3 regions of the Pseudomonas taetrolens genome follow, and region 1 is predicted to be linked to each of the others. Evidence: riboswitches for the same ligand, from Rfam matches in the RefSeq annotation. Region 1 holds a riboswitch; each other region holds the start of a gene.

What was found. A riboswitch is a leader RNA that binds a small molecule or an ion and turns the genes downstream of it on or off. The one in region 1 is predicted to bind cobalamin.
Region 2: it holds a riboswitch for cobalamin, as region 1 does, so the genes downstream of both, DQN55_RS10470 (CbtB domain-containing protein) here and DQN55_RS11110 (ABC transporter substrate-binding protein) in region 1, are expected to answer to the same signal.
Region 3: it holds a riboswitch for cobalamin, as region 1 does, so the genes downstream of both, cobO (cob(I)yrinic acid a,c-diamide adenosyltransferase) here and DQN55_RS11110 (ABC transporter substrate-binding protein) in region 1, are expected to answer to the same signal.

What each region holds. Positions count from the first base shown of each region.
Region 1 is NZ_LS483370.1:2,424,936-2,432,247, reverse strand. It holds gene DQN55_RS11130 (benzoate/H(+) symporter BenE family transporter) at 1-827, opposite strand, end outside; gene DQN55_RS11125 (MFS transporter) at 903-2,243, opposite strand; gene DQN55_RS11120 (OprD family porin) at 2,336-3,700, opposite strand; gene DQN55_RS11115 (acetyltransferase domain-containing protein) at 3,948-5,120, shown strand; cobalamin riboswitch at 5,144-5,338, shown strand; gene DQN55_RS11110 (ABC transporter substrate-binding protein) at 5,482-6,495, shown strand; gene DQN55_RS11105 (FecCD family ABC transporter permease) at 6,504-7,312, shown strand, end outside.
Region 2 is NZ_LS483370.1:2,272,930-2,280,241, forward strand. It holds gene DQN55_RS10445 (fatty acid cis/trans isomerase) at 1-1,817, shown strand, start outside; gene nfuA (Fe-S biogenesis protein NfuA) at 1,929-2,513, shown strand; gene cobM (precorrin-4 C(11)-methyltransferase) at 2,621-3,367, opposite strand; gene DQN55_RS10460 (cobalamin biosynthesis protein) at 3,444-3,857, opposite strand; gene DQN55_RS10465 (CbtA family protein) at 3,854-4,555, opposite strand; gene DQN55_RS10470 (CbtB domain-containing protein) at 4,567-4,758, opposite strand; cobalamin riboswitch at 4,852-5,065, opposite strand; gene DQN55_RS10475 (response regulator) at 5,118-5,480, opposite strand; gene DQN55_RS10480 (response regulator) at 5,739-7,312, shown strand, end outside.
Region 3 is NZ_LS483370.1:1,181,847-1,189,158, forward strand. It holds gene DQN55_RS05690 (C40 family peptidase) at 32-571, shown strand; gene DQN55_RS05695 (PQQ-dependent sugar dehydrogenase) at 656-1,963, opposite strand; cobalamin riboswitch at 2,093-2,392, shown strand; gene cobO (cob(I)yrinic acid a,c-diamide adenosyltransferase) at 2,472-3,083, shown strand; gene DQN55_RS05705 (cobyrinate a,c-diamide synthase) at 3,094-4,407, shown strand; gene bluB (5,6-dimethylbenzimidazole synthase) at 4,404-5,054, shown strand; gene cbiB (adenosylcobinamide-phosphate synthase CbiB) at 5,051-5,959, shown strand; gene cobD (threonine-phosphate decarboxylase CobD) at 5,952-6,956, shown strand; gene DQN55_RS05725 (cobyric acid synthase) at 6,953-7,312, shown strand, end outside.

The DNA of each region.
Region 1 (7,312 bases):
AGGCTGGCAGTTACCGCTGCCAGATTCAGGCCATGGCAGCCAAAGGGTGCCAGCAGCATTGCGCCAAGGGCGCTGGCGCTGATGATCGGGCTGGCCGGCGTGTTGAAACCTGCATTGCGCAACACCGCCATGCCCGGCATGAATTGCCCTGTCAGCGCCACGAGGACAAGGGGTAGCGACAGATTCAGGATGGCCGCAAGACTGAATTCGGGGGTGATCCACTGGGGAGTCGCCAAGGCGAACACCAGCGCTTCGCTGCGCAAATGCCCGCCCAGCAGGGTGATCGCGCCGCCCACCAGCAGCACTGCCGCCACCGCATAGCGTGGCCATGCCCGGCGCATCACGATGTAGGTCACGAACATCGACAGCACCAGCATGGGCTGCACCGGCAAGGCACGGAACACCTCGGTGCCGAATGAGAACAGGATGCCGGCTTGCATGCCGGCAGCAATTGAACCGGGCAAGCGCGCAATGATCCGGTCGAAGGCACCACTGAGACCGATAAGCAGCAAGATCAGGTTGGCCACCAGATAAGCGCCTATCGCCTGGTTCAGCCCTGTGTGTGGCAGAGCCGTGACCAGAAGCGCCGATCCCGGGATTGACCAGGCAATCACCACCGGTACACGCCAGCGCAAACTCAGTACTGCCCCGAGCACGCCGCTGCCGATGGAAATCGCCCAGACCCAGGATGAAAGTGTTTCAGGAGACAAGGAGGCGCTTTGCGCGGCATGAAAGATGATAACCAGTGGGCCGGCATAGGAGATGAAGGTGGCGATCATCCCGGCCACAACAGCCGATAACGAACAATCTTTGAGCAGGTTTTTCATGATGACTCGCACAAGGCAGTGGGCAATGACAGGTCGTAAGCGCCCTGCTCCCACGCGGGAGCAAGGCGCCAGGGGCTACGACTTGGCGGTGATCAGGACGCTCGACACGGCCTGGTGACGGTGACTGCTGAGGATAAACAGCGCCATGGCCAATGCGGCCACCGCGCCAGGGACGGCGAAGGCGATGAAGTTCAATTGCAGGGGCAGGTTCATGCCCATCAGCGCACCGCCCAGCAACGGCCCGAGGATGGCGCCGTTACGGCCGATACCGGACGCCCAGCCCAGGCCTGTCGAGCGTATCGACAGACCGTAGAACTGAGCCGTACCGGCATAGAGCAGGATCTGGGTACCGATGGTGGTAGCGCCCGCGACGAAGATCAGCAGGTACAGCACCACCGGTGCACTTTTGAAGCCCAGCAGGCTGATGGACAGCGCCGCGGCAATGAAGAACACGCCCATAACCTTGCCCAGATTCAAGCGGTCACCCAGCCAGCCGCCCAGAATCGCGCCGGCCATGCCGCCGAAATTCAGTACCAGCAGAAACGACAGACTCGAGCCCAGGCTGTATCCCGCGCTGGCCATCAGTTTCGGCAGCCAGGAGCTCAGGGCGTACACCATCAGCAGACAGCAAAAGAATGCGACCCACAGGCACAGTGTGCGGGTTGCGCGACCGTCGCGGAACAGTTCCAGTACGGCCACCCCGCGGCCTTTGGTGTCGGCCATGTGCAGCGTGTCGGTTGCATCCAGCGCCAGCATTGGATCGATCCTGTCGAGGATCAGCCTGGCCTTGGCAGTCTGCCCTTCACGCACCAGAAAGCCGACCGACTCAGGCAGCCACCAGAGAATCAGCGGCAGGAGCAGCAAGGGGACGGCGGCGGCAAAAAACATGGATTGCCAGCCGAACGTTGGCAGCATGTAAATCCCTACACCCGCCGCGAGCATGCCACCCAGCGAGTAGCCACTGAACATCACGGCCACCAGGGTGCTGCGCAGGCGTTTTGGGGCATATTCACTCATCAATGCCACCGCATTAGGCATTAATCCTCCGCACCCCAGGCCGGCAATGAATCGGCAAATGCCGAATTCGGTGGGGTTGCTGGCGAAACCGTTGACCAGGGTCGCCGCCGAAAACAGCGTGAAGCAAATGGCGATACCTTTCTTGCGGCCTATCTTGTCCGCCAGCGTGCCGAATGTCAGCGCACCGAACATCATGCCAAACAGCGCATAACTGCCCAGGGCCCCCGCCTGCAAAGGGGTCAGCCCCCATTCCTGCATGATTGCCGGCAGTACTACGCCGAAAATGAAAAGGTCATAACCGTCGAAGATCAGCAGCAGTGCGCAGAGGGCTACGACCGTCCAGTGGAATCGGCTGAAGCGTGCGTTATCAATGATTGGGTGAACGTCTATTGCTCGCATGGCATCGTTACTCTTGTTTTTATCGTCGAATCTGCGTGCTCAGGCGCTTGCCTGGGCAGCAGACCTCTTTTCATGGCGGGCGGGCACCACGGTCACCAGAATTTCCAGGTGTACGTGGTGATCAGGCGGTTTTCAGTGAAATCGGCGCCGTAGCGGGACTTGACCTGGATGTTGCGTGCGTCGAAGCCAAGCCCTTGCAAGGGTCCGCTTTGCACGACGTAGTTGAGGTAAATATTGCGCTCGCTCTCAATGTTGTTCTGCTGCCCTGCTCCGCGATCGATATCAGTGCCGCGCAGGTAACGGGTCATGAACTTCAGCCCGGGCACCCCCATGGCGACGAAGTCGTAGTCATAGCGCAACTGCCATGAGCGTTCGCCTGCCTTGTAAAAGGCAACGGCGGACCAGTTGACCAGGTAAGGTTGCGGCGCATAGCCGTTGAGCAAGGGAAAGGCGTCGTCACCACTCATGTGCTGGTAGCCGACGGTGAAGGTATGTGCGCCTTTGCGCAGAGCGGTCATGAGGCCCAGCGCCTGGTTGTCGAAATCGCCGGAGAGCCTGGCGCCCTCCTCGCGGGTGTTGTAATAGCGAACATCGGTTTTAAGGCTGTAGCCCTCACCAAACTGGGTGGTGTGGGCCGCAGCCAGATAGTGCTGGCGATAGATGTCTTCGAGTTGGGCTATATAGTAAGTAGCGTTGAGTGTCGGGCTGAAGTCATAGCGGGCGCCGGCAAAGTTGAGTCCGTCGCTGCTTTGTTGCGGTGTATCGCCGAACAGATAGATATCCTCGCGATTGCTGGACTCGCGGGTCGCTATTTTCCAGAAGCGCCCCGCATTGAGTGTCCACCCGGCCCAGTCCTTTGATTCCAGGGTCGCGCCTTCATAGGTGGTGACCAACTGCCGGGAGTCGTCGGTGTATGCCACCGGCAGCGTGGGTCGATGCTCACCGACACGGACCTCGGTGTTGGCGAACCTGAGCTTGCCGGTCACGCCGGCTCGACCGTAATCGGTTACCGGTCGGCCCTTGCTGTCGTCGTAAGGCAGGACGGCATCCGGGCCTCGTCCGCCGCCACCATCCAGGCGGTAGGCATACTGACCGGAAGCATCCAGCCCCCACTGCACCGGTCCTTCGGTGAACCCGGACCTGAATACCAGATCGAAGCCCTGGCTCCAGCTGCCCACCCGGGATTTGGGGGCATCATTCTGCTTGAAGTCGCGGTCCAGATAGAAATTGCGCAGGCCGAGGCTTAGATGACTGTCCTCCACAAAATCGGCCTGTGCCGGAAAGCTGATGGCCAGTACCAGTGAAGCGCCTGCTATGTTGATTTTTTCGGCACGTCCGCGCCTTGATTGTGGTGCGAGAGCTGTCGTCTGGCGGTGTGTGCAGTCATTCCTGAGTGCTGGCCAGAAATCGGCAAAACGAGGGGTACAGCGGACCGCATGAACGTCTACTTCTCGCATGGCATCGTTACTCTTATTTTTATTGTCGAAACTGCTTTTTCAGCCTTAGTCAGACTAGGGAGACGGATTTATGGGGAATAGCCGAATCCTGCAGATCGATATCCATTTCCTGCGAAGCGTTCTGTTAACGAGATCTGCGCCTCGCACACCACCAGCTCATTTACCGCGTTCAGCCTCTGGCGCTGAAGAATAGAAACGTTATAAGATAACGAAATACTGTTAAATGCCCTCTGCCAGCGATCCTTCCATGACTTCCGTTCTCCACGCTTCCGCCGCTCCTCCAGCCAGCCAGCGCCTGTTGTCCATTGATGCCCTGCGGGGTTTGGTGATCATCTTCATGTTGCTGGACCATGTGCGCGAAACCTTCTTTCTGCACCGTCAGGTGGTCGATCCGATGAGCATCGACGCCACCGATCCTTCTCTGTTTTTCAGCCGCACGCTTGCGCACCTTTGCGCACCGGTATTCGTGCTGCTCACTGGGCTTTCGGCATTTTTGTACGGCGAAAAATATCAGGGCAAACGCGATGTATCGGCGTTTCTGTTCAAGCGGGGCCTGTTCCTGGTCGTGCTGGAATTCACCCTGGTCAATTTTGCCTGGACCTTCCAGTTCCCGCCGACGGTGATCTACCTGCAAGTGATCTGGGCGATTGGCATCAGCATGATCGCCCTGGCTGCGCTGGTGTGGCTGCCGCGACCGTTGCTGCTGGTACTGGGGGTTGCAATCATTGCCGGGCATAACCTGCTGGACAGCCTGCACTTTGCACCCGGATCAGTGATGCATGTGCCGTGGGCGATACTGCATGACCGTGGCTGGATCGAATTTTCGGACAGCTTGCGCCTGCGCACGTCCTATCCGGTATTGCCATGGATCGGCGTGATTGCCTTGGGGTATTGCATGGGGCCCTGGTTTGCCCGGGCTGCCAGTGCAACCACCCGCCAGCGCTGTTTATTGCTCGCCGCTGCAGGTGCGCTGTCGGGCTTTGTCGCCTTGCGCCTGCTCAATGGTTACGGCGAGGCGCAGTGGTTCACCCATGCCCATGCCATCCAGACCCTGATGAGCTTTTTCAACATCACTAAATACCCGCCGTCCTTGCTGTTCCTTGCCCTGACGCTGGGCGTGGGCCTGCTGCTGTTGCTGGGTTTTGAACGCGCCGGGCAACGCAAGTGGATAAGCATCCTGGCGGTATTTGGCGCCGCGCCGATGTTCTTCTATTTGTTGCACCTGTATGTGCTCAAGTTGCTGTACCTGGCGAGTGTTGCGCTGTTCGGGCTCAACCATGGCGACTATTTCGGCTTTGACAGCATCGGGCCGGTCTGGCTGACCTCGGTGTTACTGGCGGCTGCGCTGTATGTGCCGGTGCGCTGGTTTGCCGGACTGAAGGCCCGCCGCCGGGATATCCAATGGCTGAAATACTTCTGATGCGGACACCCGGCTGTGTGTTCGTTTAACATGCCGCCGCCGGTCCCCGCATGGGATTAAAAGGGAATCCGAGGTGCTCGCAGAGCATCAACCGGAACTGCCCCCGCAACTGTAGGTGCTGAGCCTGCTCCTTGATTGCCACTGGGATAACCCCCGGGAAGGCTGGAGCCAGGCGATGACGCATCAGTCAGGAGACCTGCCGGCGAACACAAAAACTAACCGGCGGGGTGTCCGGGGAGGACATCCTTGCTGCGTGGCACTTCGGTGACCGGCCTTGCACTGCCTTCGTTGCAGTGCTCGATGATGTGTTTCCAGGCTGTACACCCCCCTGTTCTGTGTACGATCAAATGGAGATTGCATCATGCTGTTGCCTCGCCTTGTCACCCTCATCAGCGGTCTGGGTTTATCCGCTCTCGCCCAAGCAGCCCCGACGCATTACCCCCTGACAGTCGAAAACTGCGGTACTCCCCTCACCTTTCAGCACGCACCGAGCCGGATCGTGACCATCGGCCAGGCCGACAGCGAAATGTTCTATGCCCTGGGCCTGGGTGACAAACTGGTCGGCACTTCACTGTGGTTCAACGATGTACTGCCGAAGTACAAGGCCCAGAACGACAAGGTTGAACGCCTGGCTGATAACGACCCGAGCTTTGAGGCCGTGATCGGCAAGCGCCCGGAACTGGTGACGGCGCAACTGGAATGGATGGTGGGCCCGCAGGGTGTGGTGGGTACTCGTGAGCAATTTCAGGAACTGAATATCCCCACCTACCTGATGCCTTCCGACTGTGAGGGCAAAGACAACCTGGTGGGCGCCGATGGCACCCGCTTGCAGCCCTTCACGCTTGATACGGTCTACAAGAGCATCAACCAGCTGGCCGAAATCTTTGATGTCCAGGCCCGGGGCGAACAGCTCAATGCGGAACTCAAGGCTCGTGTGGCAACGTCGACCGCAGCGCTGAACCGTGACGCCCTCAAGCACACCAGCGCGCTGTTCTGGTTTTCCAGTGCCGACCTGGACATCGACCCCTATGTTGCCGGCCGCAAAGGCATCCCCGATTTCATGCTCAACACCCTGGGGGTACGCAATGTCGTGGCGTCCGACGAAGAATGGCCAACCGTAGGCTGGGAAACCATCGCCAAGGCCAACCCTACGTTCCTGATCATTGCGCGCATGGATCGCCGTCGCTTCCCGGCTGATGATTACCAGAAGAAACTCGAATTCCTGCGTACCGACCCTGTGACCCGCAACATGGATGCGGTCCGACACAACCGCATCATTATCCTCGACGCCCACGCCATGCAGGCCAGCCTGCGGATGTTCGACGGCCTTGAAACGCTCGCGACAGCGATCAACCGCTTCGACCTGCCGAAATGACGGCACGGCTGATCCACACCCTGTTGGCCGGCGCTACGCTGTTGTGCATGCTGCTCGCCGGTGTCGCCATCGGTGAAACCGCCATTGAGCCGCGTGTGGTCTTGCAGGTGCTGGCCAACAAGCTGTGGAGCGCCGGGCATGTGCTGGACCCGATTGACGAAGGCATCGTCTGGAACTACCGGCTGACCCGGGCACTGGTGGCTGCGGCCTGCGGTGCGGGCCTCGCCACGTGCGGGGTGATCCTGCAGTCGTTGCTGCGTAATCCGCTGGCCGATCCTTATCTGTTGGGTATCTCCGCCGGGGCTTCGACCGGCGCGGTGCTGGTGGCGCTGCTGGGTTTGGGGGCCGGGGCGATCTCGCTGTCTGTGGGGGCCTTTGCCGGTGCCCTCGCCGCCTTCGGCCTGGTGATATTGCTGGCCCGTGTCAGCGGGCCGGCCAGCGGCACCGGGCAGATCATTCTCGCGGGTATTGCAGCCTCACAGCTGTTCAATGCCATCACCGCCTTCTTGATTACCAAATCGGCTAGCGCCGAACAGGCCCGCGGCATCATGTTCTGGCTGCTGGGCAATCTCAGTGGCGTGCGTTGGCCCTCCGTAGGGCTGGCGGTGCCTGTCGCGCTGTTCGGCCTGGCGGTTTGCCTGTGGCACCGACGTGCACTGGATGCCTTCACCTTCGGTGCGGACTCCGCGGCTTCGCTGGGCATCCCGGTACGGCGGGTGCAGTTCACGTTGATCAGCTGTGCGGCATTGGTCGCCGCCGTGATGGTTTCGATCGTCGGCTCGATTGGTTTTGTCGGGCTGGTCATCCCCCATGCCGC
Region 2 (7,312 bases), 150 kb from region 1:
ACCCCAAGGAAGGCATGCCGCTGGCGGTCACCGGGCTGACCGACGAGCAATACCTGACGGTGCAAACCTGGCTGGCGCAAGGCGCGCCGGTGGATCAAAACGCAATCAAGCCCAGCCCTGTCGAAGCCGCGCAGATTGCAGAGTGGGAGGCGCTGCTCAACCGCCCGGGCTCCACCGAGGCGCTTGTCGGCCGCTGGTTGTATGAGCATCTGTTCCTGGCTCACGCCTATTTCGACAATGGCGTGCCGGGGCATTTCTTTCAATGGGTGCGTTCGCGCACGCCCAGCGGGCAGCCCATCGACCTGATCGCAACCCGGCGTCCGAACGATGACCCGGGTACCGAGGTTTACTACCGGATGATGCCGGTGCAAGGCGTGATCGTGCATAAAACCCACATCACCTATCCGATGGGCGCGCGCAAGCTGGCCCGGGTCAAACAATTGTTTTACAGCGGGGACTGGCACGCCACGCGGTTGCCGGGTTATGGCCCGCGTAGCCGGGCCAATCCGTTCGAGACGTTCGAAGCCATCCCGGCAGTGGCGCGTTATCAGTTCATGCTCGACAACGCCGAATACTTCGTGCGCACCTTTATTCGCGGCCCCGTCTGCCGTGGGCAGATTGCTACTGACGTGATTCGCGATAACTTCTGGGCCGTGTTCCAGGAGCCGGCGCACGACCGTTACGTGACCGATGCGGCTTACCGCGGCGAAGCCACCCCATTGCTGGCAATGCCCGGGCAGATCGACAATGTGGGCAGCATCATTTCCCTGTGGCACAACTACCGGGACAAGCGTAATGACTACGAACAGTTGCGTCAGGACGCCTATGCCGACATGCCGCCGCCCAGTTGGTCAACCCTGTGGGCGGGCAACGACAACGCCTTGTTGACGATCTTCCGTCACTTCGACAGCGCCAGCGTCAGCAAGGGCCTGATCGGAGATGTACCGCAGACGATGTGGTTGTTCGATTACCCGTTGCTGGAGCGGACCTATTATCAGCTGGCGGTCAATTTCGATGTGTACGGCAACGTTGCCCATCAGGCCCAGACCCGCCTGTACTTTGACTTGATCCGCAACGGCGCCGAGGTCAACTTCTTGCGCCTGATGCCTGCCGGGCAGAGAGCCGGGATTCTGGGGGACTGGTACCAGAACAGCGGCAAGCTGAAAATGTGGATGGACTACCAGAAAATCGATGCCGATACCCCGACCGGGATCAAGCTCGATCCAGCCGATCCGAAGCGTGACTTTGCGCTCAAGCTGATCGAGCGTACCGGTACCTTGAATGCGCGTCCCGATCCGATCAACCGTTGCACGGGAGCGTATTGTTCTCGCCCGGGCATTGATCAGGAGTTCCAGTACGCCGAGCAGGCCCTGAGCCGTCTGGCATCACGTCCTGCGGCCGGGCTGGCAGTGATCAACCGCATGCCTGAAGCGAGCATGTTGAGGGTCGAAGGTGCCAGCGGCAAACGGATGTTTTACAGCGCGCTGCGCAATCGGGCGCACACCAACGTGGCCTTCATGATGGGCGAGGAGTACCGTCTGCAACCCGGGCTGGACACCTTGACCCTGTATCCGGGCGTGCTCAGCAGTTACCCGAACTTCATGTTCAACATTCCGGCGGCAGAGGTTGAAGCGTTCGTTGAGGCGATGGAGAAATCCCGTGATCAGGCAAGCTTCGACGCCATCGTCGAGCGCTGGGGCGTTCGCCGCAGCCACCCGCAGTTCTGGCAGTACTTCCATGATATTGGCGAGTACATTAATGAAACCGACCCGGTCGAGGCGGGCGTGCTGGACATGAACCGCTACGAGAACCTGTAAAGGCCCGGTTATTTTGAATACCTGGGGTGCTGCTTTCCTGACAAAAATACTAGGACTTTGTCAGGCGCGCCGATTGGCGTAAACTGCGCCCCATGTCTGCGAGGAGATTCCATGAGCGCCATAACGATTACCGACGCCGCCCACGATTACCTGGCTGATCTGCTGTCCAAGCAGAACACCCCGGGCATCGGCATCCGCGTCTTTATCACCCAGCCCGGCACCCAGTACGCTGAAACCTGTATTGCCTACTGCAAGCCGGCTGAAGTCAAACCTGAAGATACGGCCATTGGCCTGAAAACCTTTACGGCCTGGATCGATTCGTTCAGCGAACCGTTCCTTGACGATGCCGTGGTGGATTACGCCACCGATCGCATGGGTGGCCAGCTGACCATCAAGGCACCAAACGCCAAAGTGCCGATGGTCAATGCCGACAGCCCGATCAACGAGCGCATCAACTACTACCTGCAAACCGAGATCAACCCGGGCCTGGCCAGTCACGGCGGTCAGGTCAGCCTGATCGAAGTGGTTGAAGACGGTATTGCGGTGCTCAAGTTCGGTGGCGGTTGCCAGGGCTGCGGCCAGGCGGACGTTACCCTGCGTGAAGGCATCGAGCGTACCCTGCTTGAGCGAGTCCCGGAGCTCAAGGGTGTACGTGATGTGACCGACCACTCGCAGAAAGAAAACGCCTACTACTGAGTCATCGGTAACAGGGTGTTCGCTGCAAGGCAGATGAAAAAACGGTGCCCCGTGAGCACCGTTTTTTTATGCCCACGACACAGGGCGGCTGTGTCGTGTGGGGTGATTCAGGGCCGGTACAGATGCGCATGGCCTGCGCGGTACAGCGAAGAAGCCGAGAAGCTGTCGTTGGCCAGTACCCGTCCCACCAGAATCAACGCTGTACGTTTGAAACCCTTGGCTTGAACCTTCGCCAGAATGTCTACCAGAGTGCCTTGTACCCAGTCCTGATCGGGCCAGCTGGCACGGTGGATGACGGCAATCGGGCAGTCGCTGCCGTAGTGTGGCGTCAGTTCGGCGACGATCGCCTCAAGGTTCTTCACCCCCAGATGAATCGCCATGGTTGCCTTGTGCTGTGCCAGGCTGGCCAGTTCTTCGCCTGCCGGCATCACGGTTTTTTCCGCGTAGCGGGTCAGGATCACAGTCTGCGAGATATCCGGAAGAGTCAATTCTGCGCCGAGTATCGCGGCGCAGGCGGCGGTGGCGGTGACCCCGGGAATGATCTCGAAGGCGATACCCAGCTCACGCAGGCAGCGAATCTGCTCGCCAATCGCGCCATACAGCGAAGGATCGCCGGAGTGTACCCGGGCTACATCCTGGCCCTTGGCGTCTGCGGCCTTGATCAGGGCGATGATTTGCTCAAGGTGCAACTCGGCGCTATTGATCACCTGTTCAGCCTGATGGCCTTCAAGTACTGCGGCCGGCACCAGCGAGCCCGCGTAAATGATCACCGGGCAGCTGCGGATCAGGCGCTGGCCCTTGACGGTAATCAGCTCTGGATCGCCGGGCCCGGCACCGATGAAATAAACAGTCATGGCAGTCTCTGGAAAAGGTCGAGATAGAGCTGTTCTTGAACAACGCTCATAGTGAGGCAGGGGATTATCCCGGTTTTTACCCGGCGCAGGCCAATGCAAAGGTTGCCACCGGCGAATGCTTGCGGGTGATCAACAGGCGTGCCGGGGTGCCAGCCAGTTGCCCGGCCAGCGCCAGGGCTGAACTTTCCGCAACGCCAAAGCAACCGGTTTGCTCGAATGCAATGGCCGAGCGCTGGCTGAGCTGTGATGCATAAGGCGCTAGCCGCTCGGCATTGAACAAGGTCAATGGCAAGGCGAGCCGTGCCTCCAGCTCGATCAGCCCCGGCTCCCCGCGTTTGTGTTCGATACTGGCCAGGCCGCAGATCGCGCTCAGGGCAATCCCGGCCTCCCTGAGTGACGCTTCGATCAGTGCCCATAAATCATCAGCACTGCAACCCTGGCGGCAGCCTAGGCCCATCACCAGGACGGGCGCCGAGGCGGGCCTCATCATGCCGGGTATTGATCCTGCGGATTACGCCGGAACAACCAGGTGCTGATAACACCCAGGGCCAGCCAGAACGCCAGGTTGGTCAATTGCGAGGCGATCTTGAACTGTGATTCCAGTTCTTGCGGGGCCAGACTGGAATGCACCAGCGGTTGAGGCGCGCCAAAGACGTGGGGTACCAGCACGATGGCCACCGCCAGTAGCTTCAACGCCCAATGTTTGCCAAAGGCCAGCAGTGCAATGCCGACAGCGGTCGAGGCGGCCGTAGTGATCCACCAGATCTGCCGTTGCAGCAAGTCAGCCGCCGCCGTGCCTGGCAACTCGGGTGGTAGGCCCAGGGTTGGCGCCAGGCAGAACGTGGCATAACCGGCCAGGCCCCAGAGCAAACCCTGAGAGGTGCGCGTGGGTCTGCGCAAGGTGTACAGGCCGGCGAGCATCAGGGCAAAACCCACCGCAACCACCAGATTGCCACCTGTGGTCGACAGCACGCGCTGCCAGCCATCTTCCGGTTCCCAGGCTTCAGCGTCGTGGGCATGGCCGGCTACGCTGCTGTTTGCATGTTCATGTACTTCGCTGGCAGCCGGTGTTTCGTAGGTTTCTGCCTGGAGAATCAGCGGGGAGACCCACAGGCTTTGCAGCACCGTCAGCAACAACGCGGCCAGCAAGCCGGTGAACCCGGCGGTTTGAGCAATACGCTTGATCATGGCAGGCAGTCTCAATGGCACGGAAAGGCCGCGCTGTGACGGGTGTCATGCGCTGCGTTGTGAACGGCCTCGATATGCGAGAAGCCTGCAAAGTAGACGAGGAAAGCTCCCAGCACCGTGGCACCGATGGCGACGGCAAGGCGCTGGCTACGGGTGGACGTGGCGGCGGTGGCTGAGTGCGTGTGGCGGGTGCTGATGGACATGGCGCTGGCCTCGGGTCAGGCAGCGGGCATCAGAGCGCAACAAACCCGCGAACGAAGCTCGCAGGGTTCAACAGCGCCCGCCCACCGCGGGTTTGTTATTTACGTGACCAGGCCGGTCTCCGGGCTTGCGAGGGGCTCATGCCATCTGAGCCTGCAACATCACCTTCCCATGCCTGAGCACAGTGGATTAGATGTTTCTCTCGCTTACCGTTGCGGGGGCAGCGCCGGACTTGTCAGGGCGATTAACGCCTGACGCACCGGTTTCCCGTTTCACCCAGTGAAGGGCACCTGATACAAGATGTGTAGGAGAGCACAGCGGCAAGCCACCGTCAATTCGCCATGGCCTGCAAAAAGCCGGGTCAGATCCCCAGCATGCTTTTGACCTTGTCCCGTAACTGATCAATCGAGAACGGTTTGCCAATTATCGCCATGCCTTCCTCAACCTCAACGGTATCCGCGTAGCCACTGGCAAACAGGATGGGCAGTGACTGGCGCAGCTCACGGGCTTTTTGTGCCAGCGCCCGACCGTCCATGCCTGGTAGTCCGACGTCGGTCATCAGCAGATCAATACGCTGATTTGTATCTTCAAGCAATTCAATTGCCCGCGCGCTGCCGTCAGCCTCAAGCACGCTGAAACCCAGCTCTTGTAGTACGTCGACAATCAGCATGCGCACGATGTCGTCGTCTTCGACCACCAGGATGGTGGAGGGTGTTGCAGGCATAGTGGTTACCCCAAGAAAATATTGAGCGCGGGTGAAGGGGCCAGGGAGTGCTGGCAGGCAGTGCCAAGATGTAGCCCGGACATGTATCCGCGCCTGTACAAAAATTACGTCTGTACAAGTTCTGCCAGAATAGCGCTTAGCGATAGGTGTAGGCAGATTTATGTAAGAAATTTAGCGATTTCGCGTAAGAAAATAGCTTGTACCGGGGGTTATCCGGCAAACTTGCGGTTTTTTATGACTGTCCACGGGCCAGAAAAAATGAAATCACCTGCAGCAGTTGATGAGAAAAGCTTCCGCAAGCTCCTGAGTCGCAACGTCGGTTTGCCCTTGGGTGTGGGCGTGCTTAGCGCCGTGCTGTTTGTGGCGATGATCAGCTACTTGTTGACCGTGATGCAGTGGCTCGAGCACACCGACCGGGTGATCAGCAATGCCAATGAGGCCGTCAGACTGGCAGTCGATCTGGAAACCGGCATGCGCGGTTATCTGATTACCGGTGATGAGCATTTCCTTGACCCGTATGAAGTGGCCAAACCGCAAATCAAGGCTCAACTGCTGACTCTGCAAAACATGGTCAGTGATAACCCGCAGCAGGTCGATCGCCTCAAGCGCCTGGAAACCTTGCAGTTGGACTGGAGTGAGTACGCCCAGTCGATGATTGACATGCGCCGTAATCACGGTGACTACAGCGCTGCCGTTCAGGCCGGGCGCGGCAAGCAACTGAGTGATCAGGTGCGTAAGGAATTCGACAACTTCATTGCGATGGAGCAGCAGTTGCGTGTGGCGCGCAGCACGGACGTGAGCCGCACGACGTTTATCAGCATCGGTCTGTATTTGATCTTTGTCCTGGGTGTCAGTGGTCTTCTCGCCTACATTGGTCGCCGTGATTTGCTCAATCTATCAAGCAGTTACAGCGCGACGTTGGCGTCGCAGCTGCAGACGGCCAAACGCCTGGAGCATCAGGGCTGGCTGCGTAACGGGCAAACCGAACTGGCGGAACAGGTGCTGGGCCGCCTGACCCTCAACATGCTGGGGCGCAACATTCTGCAGTTTTGCGCCCAGTACCTGGGCGCGGTGGTCGGCGCCATTTATGTGCGTGAAGACCATGGCGGTCTGAAGCGTGTGGCCAGCTACGGGTTTTCCAGGGAGCAGGAAGCCCGGGACCAGTTGATCCATAACGATGAAGGCCTGGTCGGTCAGGCCGCGCAACAGGATCAACTGATCCGTCTGGACAATGTTCCGGCGGATTATTTCAAGGTCAGTTCAGGGCTGGGCGAAGGCACGCCGGGTAGCGTGATTATCGTGCCGACCAGTGACGATGACCGGGTTAACGGGGTTGTCGAACTGGGTTTTCTGCGGCCGCTGGTTCAGCGCGATATCGAACTGTTCGAGTTGATTGCCGACAATATCGGCATGTCCATCGAAGCCGCGCGCTATCGCCAGCGCCTGCAGGAAGTGCTGGCCGAGACCCAGCAGTTGAATGAAGAGCTGCAAGTGCAGCAGGAAGAGCTCAAGACCGCCAATGAAGAGCTGGAAGAGCAGTCGCGCATCCTCAAGGAGTCGCAGACCCACCTCGAAACCCAGCAGGCAGAGCTGGAACAGACCAACGAGCAACTGGCAGACCAGGCACTTGCGCTGGCCGGTCAGCGTGATGCGATGGACCAGAAGAACAATGAACTGAATCGGGCCCAGATCCAGCTCGAGGAGCGGGCCGACGAGTTGCTGCGCTCCAGCAAGTACAAGTCCGAATTCCTGGCCAACATGTCTCACGAGCTGAGGACGCCGCTCAATAGCTCATTGATCCTGGCCAAACTCCTGTCGGAAAACCCGCAGGG
Region 3 (7,312 bases), 1.2 Mb from region 1:
TGCCGTATCCAGAATCAGGAACATTCTGTTTATGTCGACCATGGCCCGAGTCGCTCTTCTTACCTTAGCAGCACTGCTCAGTGCTTGCGCAAGCCATACCCCTCCGACGCCAGTGGCCCAAAAGCCCCGGGTGTATGCGCCGCCCTCAGAACAGTTCTCGCCCGTTGCCGCCGACGTATTGTTTCGTGCCTTGGGTCTGGTCGGCACACCTTATCGCTGGGGCGGCAATACTCCGGATTCAGGTTTCGATTGCAGTGGTTTGATCAAGTACGTCTACAACGACGCGGCGGGTATTTCGTTGCCGCGCTCGACACGTGAAATGATTGTGATGAGTGCGCCGAATGTCGGCAAAGACAAGCTGCAAACTGGCGATCTGCTGTTCTTTGCCACCAGCGGCGGCTCGCAGGTCAGTCATGCCGGTATCTATGTCGGTGAAGGCCGCTTCGTGCATGCACCCGCTACGGGCGGCACGGTCAAGCTGGACAGTCTGTCCAAAGCCTATTGGCAAAAAGCCTATCTCAACGCCAAACGCGTACTGCCGAACGAGCAGCATCTGGCACGTTTGCCGTAACATCGAACCTCTGTAGCCGCTGAGGAGCGAAGCGAGGCGGCGATCAGTGTCGCAGCCTGCGGCAGCGGCTACAGGGTTACAGTTTCATTGTGCCGACACCCGCCAAATTTTGTTGCCTACATCATCGGCTACCAGCAAGTCACCCTGTTTATCTATCACTACGCCAACCGGGCGGCCCATGGCTTTTTTATCCGTATTGAGGAAGCCGGTCAGCACGTCTACCGGCATGCCTGTGGGTTTGCCGTCTGCAAAGGGCACGAAAATCACTTTGTAGCCACTGTGCGGCTTGCGGTTCCAGGAGCCGTGCTGGCCTACAAATGCGCCCTCGGTAAGGTTGGGCAGTGTGCTGCCTTCAGCGAAGCTCAGGCCCAAAGAAGCCGTGTGCGGGCCGAGGGCGTAATCCGGTGCTATGGCTTTGGCCACCAGTGCCGGATTTTGCGGCTCGACCCGAACGTCGACGTGCTGCCCGTAATAGCTGTAAGGCCAACCATAGAAGCCACCGTCTTGCACTGAGGTGATGTAGTCAGGAACCAGGTCACTGCCGATTTCGTCGCGTTCGTTGACAGCGGTCCAGAGCTTGCCGGACGTTGGCTCCCAAGCCATGCCGTTAGGATTGCGCAAGCCGGAGGCAAAAATACGGTGGCTGCCGGTGGCCGGGTCAACTTCCCAGATGGCGGCGCGACCCTCTTCTTGATCCATGCCGTTTTCGCCCACGTTGCTGTTCGAACCGACGGTCACATACAGCTTTTTACCATCCGGGCTTGCAATGACGTTTTTGGTCCAGTGGTGGTTAAGTGGGCCGCCCGGTAAATCCACCACTTTGGTGGGTTGGGTGTTGAGGATGTTATCGCCAGCCTGGTAGTGAAAGCGCAGCAACTTGTCGGCATCCGCCACGTACAGGTCATTGCCGACCAGGGTCATGCCGAAGGGGGAGTGCAAATTCTGGATAAACACGCTACGGGTTTCCGCAATGCCATCGTGGTCAGCATCTCGTAACAGCGTGATGCGATTCGCACTGGGTACGCCAGCCCCGGCCCGGCCCATGACCTTTTCCATGACCCAGCCACGAATGCCCTTGCTGTCGTCCGGCTTGGGCGGGGCATTGGTTTCGGCGACCAGTACATCACCGTTGGGCAGTACATAGAGCCAACGGGGGTGGTCAAGGTCTTCGGCGAATGCTGCCACTTTAGTCCCGGGAGCGGCTATGGGTGTGGCTCCGGGCGCCCAGCCAACAGCAGGCGCGATATTGACGGTGGGTATCAGCGTCTTGTTGGGTTCGGGCAGTTTCGGCGAAGGTCCAGTGCCGTCGCTCACTTGCAAGGTCGAGGTTTCACCGCAGGCGGCCAATCCTGCCGCAAGTGCGATGACAACAGCGTGCTGGCACTTGAACATGTGAATCTCCATAAGGTCCGGGCGGGTTAATCTATAGAGAAGCATAGCGCCTCAAAGGTTCAGGTTTGTGTGCGTATTCAGGCGTATTGCAGCGCACCTTTAATTGACGCTCCACCCCCAACCCTCTAACCTTTGCCGCTTGTTTCAGGTGCTCTGTGGCAAACGGTCGACAGAGTGAAACAGGGAAGCCGGTGAGGACGTGTTGGAGCGGTTCAAACGTCACGATCCCGGCGCTGCCCCCGCAACGGTAAATGAGTCAATGCCACGCCAGGGTCTGCCGCTATTTCATTGACACGCATTACGCGTCGCAATGGCCTGGCCAGCTCCGGACGCCACTGTGTCTTGTACATGGGAAGGCGCGTGTCAGGTGCTGTCCCTGGGGATGGTCCGCTCATGAGCCCGGAGACCGGCCTGATCCATCCAGCACACTCGCGGCGGGCGATGGTGTGTCGTTGTTGAATTCCCCCCGCCTCCCGTTTGCTTAATTCAGCCCCAACGGAGAGCTGCCATGAACGAATCCCCCGAACGCGACGAACGTCACCAGGCGCGCATGCTGCGCAAAAAAGCCGTCATGGATGAGCGCATTGCCAGCTCGCCGAACGAGTGCGGGCTGCTGCTGGTGTTGACCGGCAATGGCAAAGGCAAAAGCAGCTCGGCATTTGGCATGTTGGCCCGGGCCATGGGCCACGGTATGCAGTGTGGTGTGGTGCAGTTCATCAAGGGGCGCAACAGCACCGGTGAAGAGCTGTTCTTTCGCCGTTTCCCGGAGCAGGTGCGCTATCACGTGATGGGCGAAGGTTTTACCTGGGAAACCCAGGACCGTCAGCGTGACATCGCGGCTGCCGAAGCGGCCTGGGAAGTGTCCCGCGAGATGCTGCGTGACCCCGCCATCGGCCTGTTGGTACTGGATGAGCTGAACATCGCCCTCAAGCATGGCTATCTCGACCTTGAGCAGGTGCTGGCTGACCTGCAGGCCCGTCCGCCGATGCAGCATGTGCTGGTCACCGGGCGCGGCGCCAAACCCGAATTGATTGATCTGGCTGATACCGTGACTGAAATGGGTGTGATCAAGCATGCCTTCCAGGCCGGTATCAAAGCTCAGAAAGGCATCGAACTGTGAGTGTTTCAGCATGAGAGAGTCGCGTCATTGCCCGGCGGTATTGATTGCCGCACCGGCTTCCGGTCAGGGCAAGACCACTGTTACAGCCGCCTTGGCCCGATTGCACCGCAATCAGGGGCGCAAGGTGCGGGTGTTTAAATGTGGCCCGGATTTTCTCGACCCCATGATCCTGGAGCGCGCCAGTGGTGCGCCGGTGTATCAGGTGGATTTGTGGATGGTGGGTGCCGATGAAAGTCGCCGCTTGCTATGGGAAGCTGCCGCAGAGGCGGACCTGATCCTGATTGAAGGTGTGATGGGCTTGTTTGATGGCACACCCTCCAGCGCCGACCTGGCGCGGCATTTCGGGGTTCCGGTACTGGGCGTCATTGATGGCACCGCCATGGCCCAGACGTTCGGCGCGCTGGCATTGGGCCTGGCGCGCTATCAGCCGGACCTGCCGTTTGCCGGAGTACTGGCCAATCGGGTGGGAACCGTACGCCATGCGCAGTTGCTGGAAGGCAGCCTGACCGAAGGCTTGCGCTGGTACGGCGCGCTGTCCCGCGAAACCGGGATTGAGCTGCCGAGCCGGCATCTGGGGCTGGTCCAGGCCAGTGAGCTGAATGACCTTGATGCCCGTCTCGACGCGGCAGCCAATGCACTGGCCAGCACCTGCGAGGTAGCGCTGCCGCCTGCGGTCGAGTTTGCAGCCCCTGAACCGGTGGTGGTCGAGCCATTGCTGGCCGGCGTGCGCATTGCCGTGGCTCGCGATGAGGCCTTTGCCTTCACCTACGGTGCGAGTCTGGCGTTGTTGCGGGAAATGGGCGCTGAGCTGGTATTTTTCTCACCGATTCGCGACACGCAGTTGCCAGAAGCTGACAGCCTGTATTTGCCCGGCGGTTATCCCGAACTGCATCACGTTGAGCTGTCACGCAACCGCTCGATGCTGGCCGCGATTCGTGCACACCATGACGCCGGCAAGCCCTTGCTGGCCGAGTGCGGTGGCATGCTGTATCTGCTGGATGCCCTGACCGATACCGACGGCCAGCGTGCCGAGCTGGTCGGGCTGCTGGCGGGCGAAGCAACGATGCAAAAGCGTCTGGCCGCGTTGGCCTTGCAGGCCGTGGAAATGCCTGAAGGGCTGTTGCGCGGTCATACCTATCATCATTCGCTGACCAATACGGAGTTGCAACCCATCGCCCGCGGACTTAGTCCCAACGGTGGGCGTGGGGCCGAAGCGGTCTATCGCGAAGGTCGAATGACGGCTTCTTATGTGCATTTTTACTTTCCGTCCAACCCCCAGGCCATTGCTGCGCTGTTCGCACCCTGCGCCGTGAAGGTGCCATGAGCGACAACGCGTTTAGTCCCCAAGAGCGTGCAGCGGTTTACCGGGCCATCGCCGAGCGGCGTGACATGCGTCACTTCAGTGGTGGCACGGTAGCGCCTGAGTTGTTGGCGCGCCTGCTGGAGGCGGCGCATCAGGCCCCGAGTGTGGGGCTGATGCAGCCGTGGCGCTTTATCCGCATCACCGACCGTGAGTTGCGCGGCAAGGTCCAGGCCCTGGTGGAGGAGGAGCGGGTGCGTACTGCTGAAGCGCTGGGCGAGCGTTCCGATGAGTTCATGACCCTGAAGGTCGAAGGGATCAACGACTGTGCCGAGGTTTTGGTGGCCGCGTTGATGGATGACCGGGAAAAACACATATTCGGTCGCCGTACCCTGCCCGAAATGGACATGGCCTCGTTGTCCTGCGCGATCCAGAACCTGTGGCTGGCCGCTCGCGTCGAAGGGCTGGGCATGGGCTGGGTGTCATTGTTCGAGCCGCGGGCGCTGGCTGATTTACTGGGGTTGCCAGCGGGTGCCAAGCCCTTGGCGGTATTGTGTCTGGGGCCGGTAGAGGCCTTTTATCCGGCGCCGATGCTGGTGTTGGAAGGGTGGGCGCGCGCGCGTCCGCTGAGTGAGCTGGTGTATGAGAATTATTGGGGAGTGAGTCCATGAGTGTGGCGTTGCTGTGCGTGGCCGGGGTGGCGCTGGATGCGCTGTTCGGTGAGCCCAAGCGCTGGCATCCGCTGGTCGCGTTCGGCCGCATGGCCGGTCGCGTTGAGCAGCGTTTCAATTCCGGCGGCCGTGGCTGGCGCAGTCATGGCGTTACCGCCTGGGTGCTGACGGTCATTCCGCTGACGATTCTGGCGACTGCGCTGTCCTGGCTGCCTTATATCGGCTGGCTGGTAGATATCCTGGCGTTGTACTGCGCGCTCGGAATGCGCAGTCTGGGCGAACATGTGCAGCCCGTGGCTGAAGCCTTGCGCAGCAATGATCTCGAGGAGGCACGTACACGGGTCGGTTATCTGGTCAGCCGTCAGACCAGCGAACTTGATTCCACCGAAGTCGCCCGCGCGGCGACCGAGTCCGTACTGGAAAACGGCAGCGATGCGGTCTTTGCCGCGATTTTCTGGTTTGTCGTCGCCGGTGCTCCGGGCGTGGTGCTCTATCGCCTGAGCAATACGCTGGACGCCATGTGGGGATATCGCAATGAGCGCTTTGAGCGTTTTGGCTGGGCCGCCGCCCGGATCGACGATGTGCTCAACTACATTCCTGCACGGTTGGTGGCGCTGACTTATGCCGTACTGGGTAAAACCCGCCTGGCCTTGAAGTGCTGGCGCAAACAGGCCCCGCAGTGGGACAGCCCCAATGCGGGGCCGGTCATGGCGGCCGGTGCCGGTGCCTTGGGCGTCGAATTGGGCGGTTCGGCGATTTATCACGGTGAACTGCATGAGCGTGCGCAACTGGGTGAAGGCGTGCCCGCCGATGCCGACTCGATTGGCCGTGGCTGGCAACTGGTGCAGCGAGGGGTATGGCTGTGGCTCTTGATCCTGTGCATGTGGAGTGAATTCTATGCTTGAGCATGGTGGACGTTTACGCCAAGCGTCCTTGCACTACGGCATCGCCGAGGCGCAATGGCTGGACTTGTCCAGCGGCCTGGCGCCCTGGCCTTTTGCGATTCCCGTGATCCCCGAGCGTGCCTGGGCGCGGTTGCCGGAAACCGATGACGGGCTAGAACAAGCGGCCTGTACCTACTACGGCGCCGCCAATGTGTTGCCGGTGCCGGGCTCCCAGTGCGCGATTCAGTTGCTGCCTCGTTTGCGTCGTGGCGGCAAGGTCGGCGTGTTGTCGCCGTGTTATGCCGAACATGCTGAAGCCTGGCGTCGCAACGGGCACATCGTGCGTGAAGTGGTTGAGCAAGAGGTCGACTTCTACCTCGACAGCCTGGATGTGCTGGTGGTCGTCAATCCCAACAACCCGACAGGGCTGAGTCTGACGCCTGAGCAGTTGCTGACCTGGCATGCACGGCTGGCACAGCGGGGTGGCTGGCTGGTGGTGGATGAAGCGTTCATGGACAACACGCCTGCGTTGAGCCTGGCCGCGCAAAGTCACCGCGCCGGGCTGATCGTGTTGCGCTCGTTTGGCAAGTTCTTTGGTTTGGCGGGGGTTCGATTGGGCTTTGTGCTGGCTGAACTCAAACTGCTCAAATTGTTGGCCGAGCAAGTCGGTCCCTGGGCAGTGAGCGGGCCGACGCGGATTGTCGGCCAAGCGTGTCTGGTCGACACCGAAGCCCATGTTCGCCAGCGTGAACGCAGCGAGTTGGCCAGCGAACGATTGGCGGCGCTGTTGACGCTGCACGGCTTGTCGCCCCAGGGAGGCTGCGCGTTGTTTCAGTGGCTGGCCACGCCCTACGCCGAGCGTCTTTACGACTTTATGGCGCAGCGTGGCATCCTGCTGCGCCTGTTTGCCCACAACAGCAGCGTGCGTTTTGGCCTGCCTGCCGACGACGCTGACTGGTTGCGGCTGGAGCAGGCCTTGTCCGCGTACACCGAGGCCTGTACCAAGGAAAACCCATGAGCACGTTAATGGTGCAAGGCACCACGTCCGATGCCGGTAAAAGCACGCTGGTCACAGCCCTGTGCCGTTGGTTGACTCGCCAGGGTGTGGGCGTGGTGCCTTTCAAACCGCAGAACATGGCGCTCAACAGTGCCGTGACCGCCGAGGGCGGTGAGATTGGCCGGGCTCAGGCCGTGCAAGCCCAAGCCGCGGGGCTGGCGCCGCACACCGATATGAATCCGGTGCTGCTCAAGCCCAATAGCGACACCGGCGCCCAGGTGATTATCCATGGGCGAGCCGTCACCAGCATGAACGCTGTCGCCTATCACGACTACAAGGCCATCGCCATGCAGGCGGTACTGGCTTCGCATCAACGG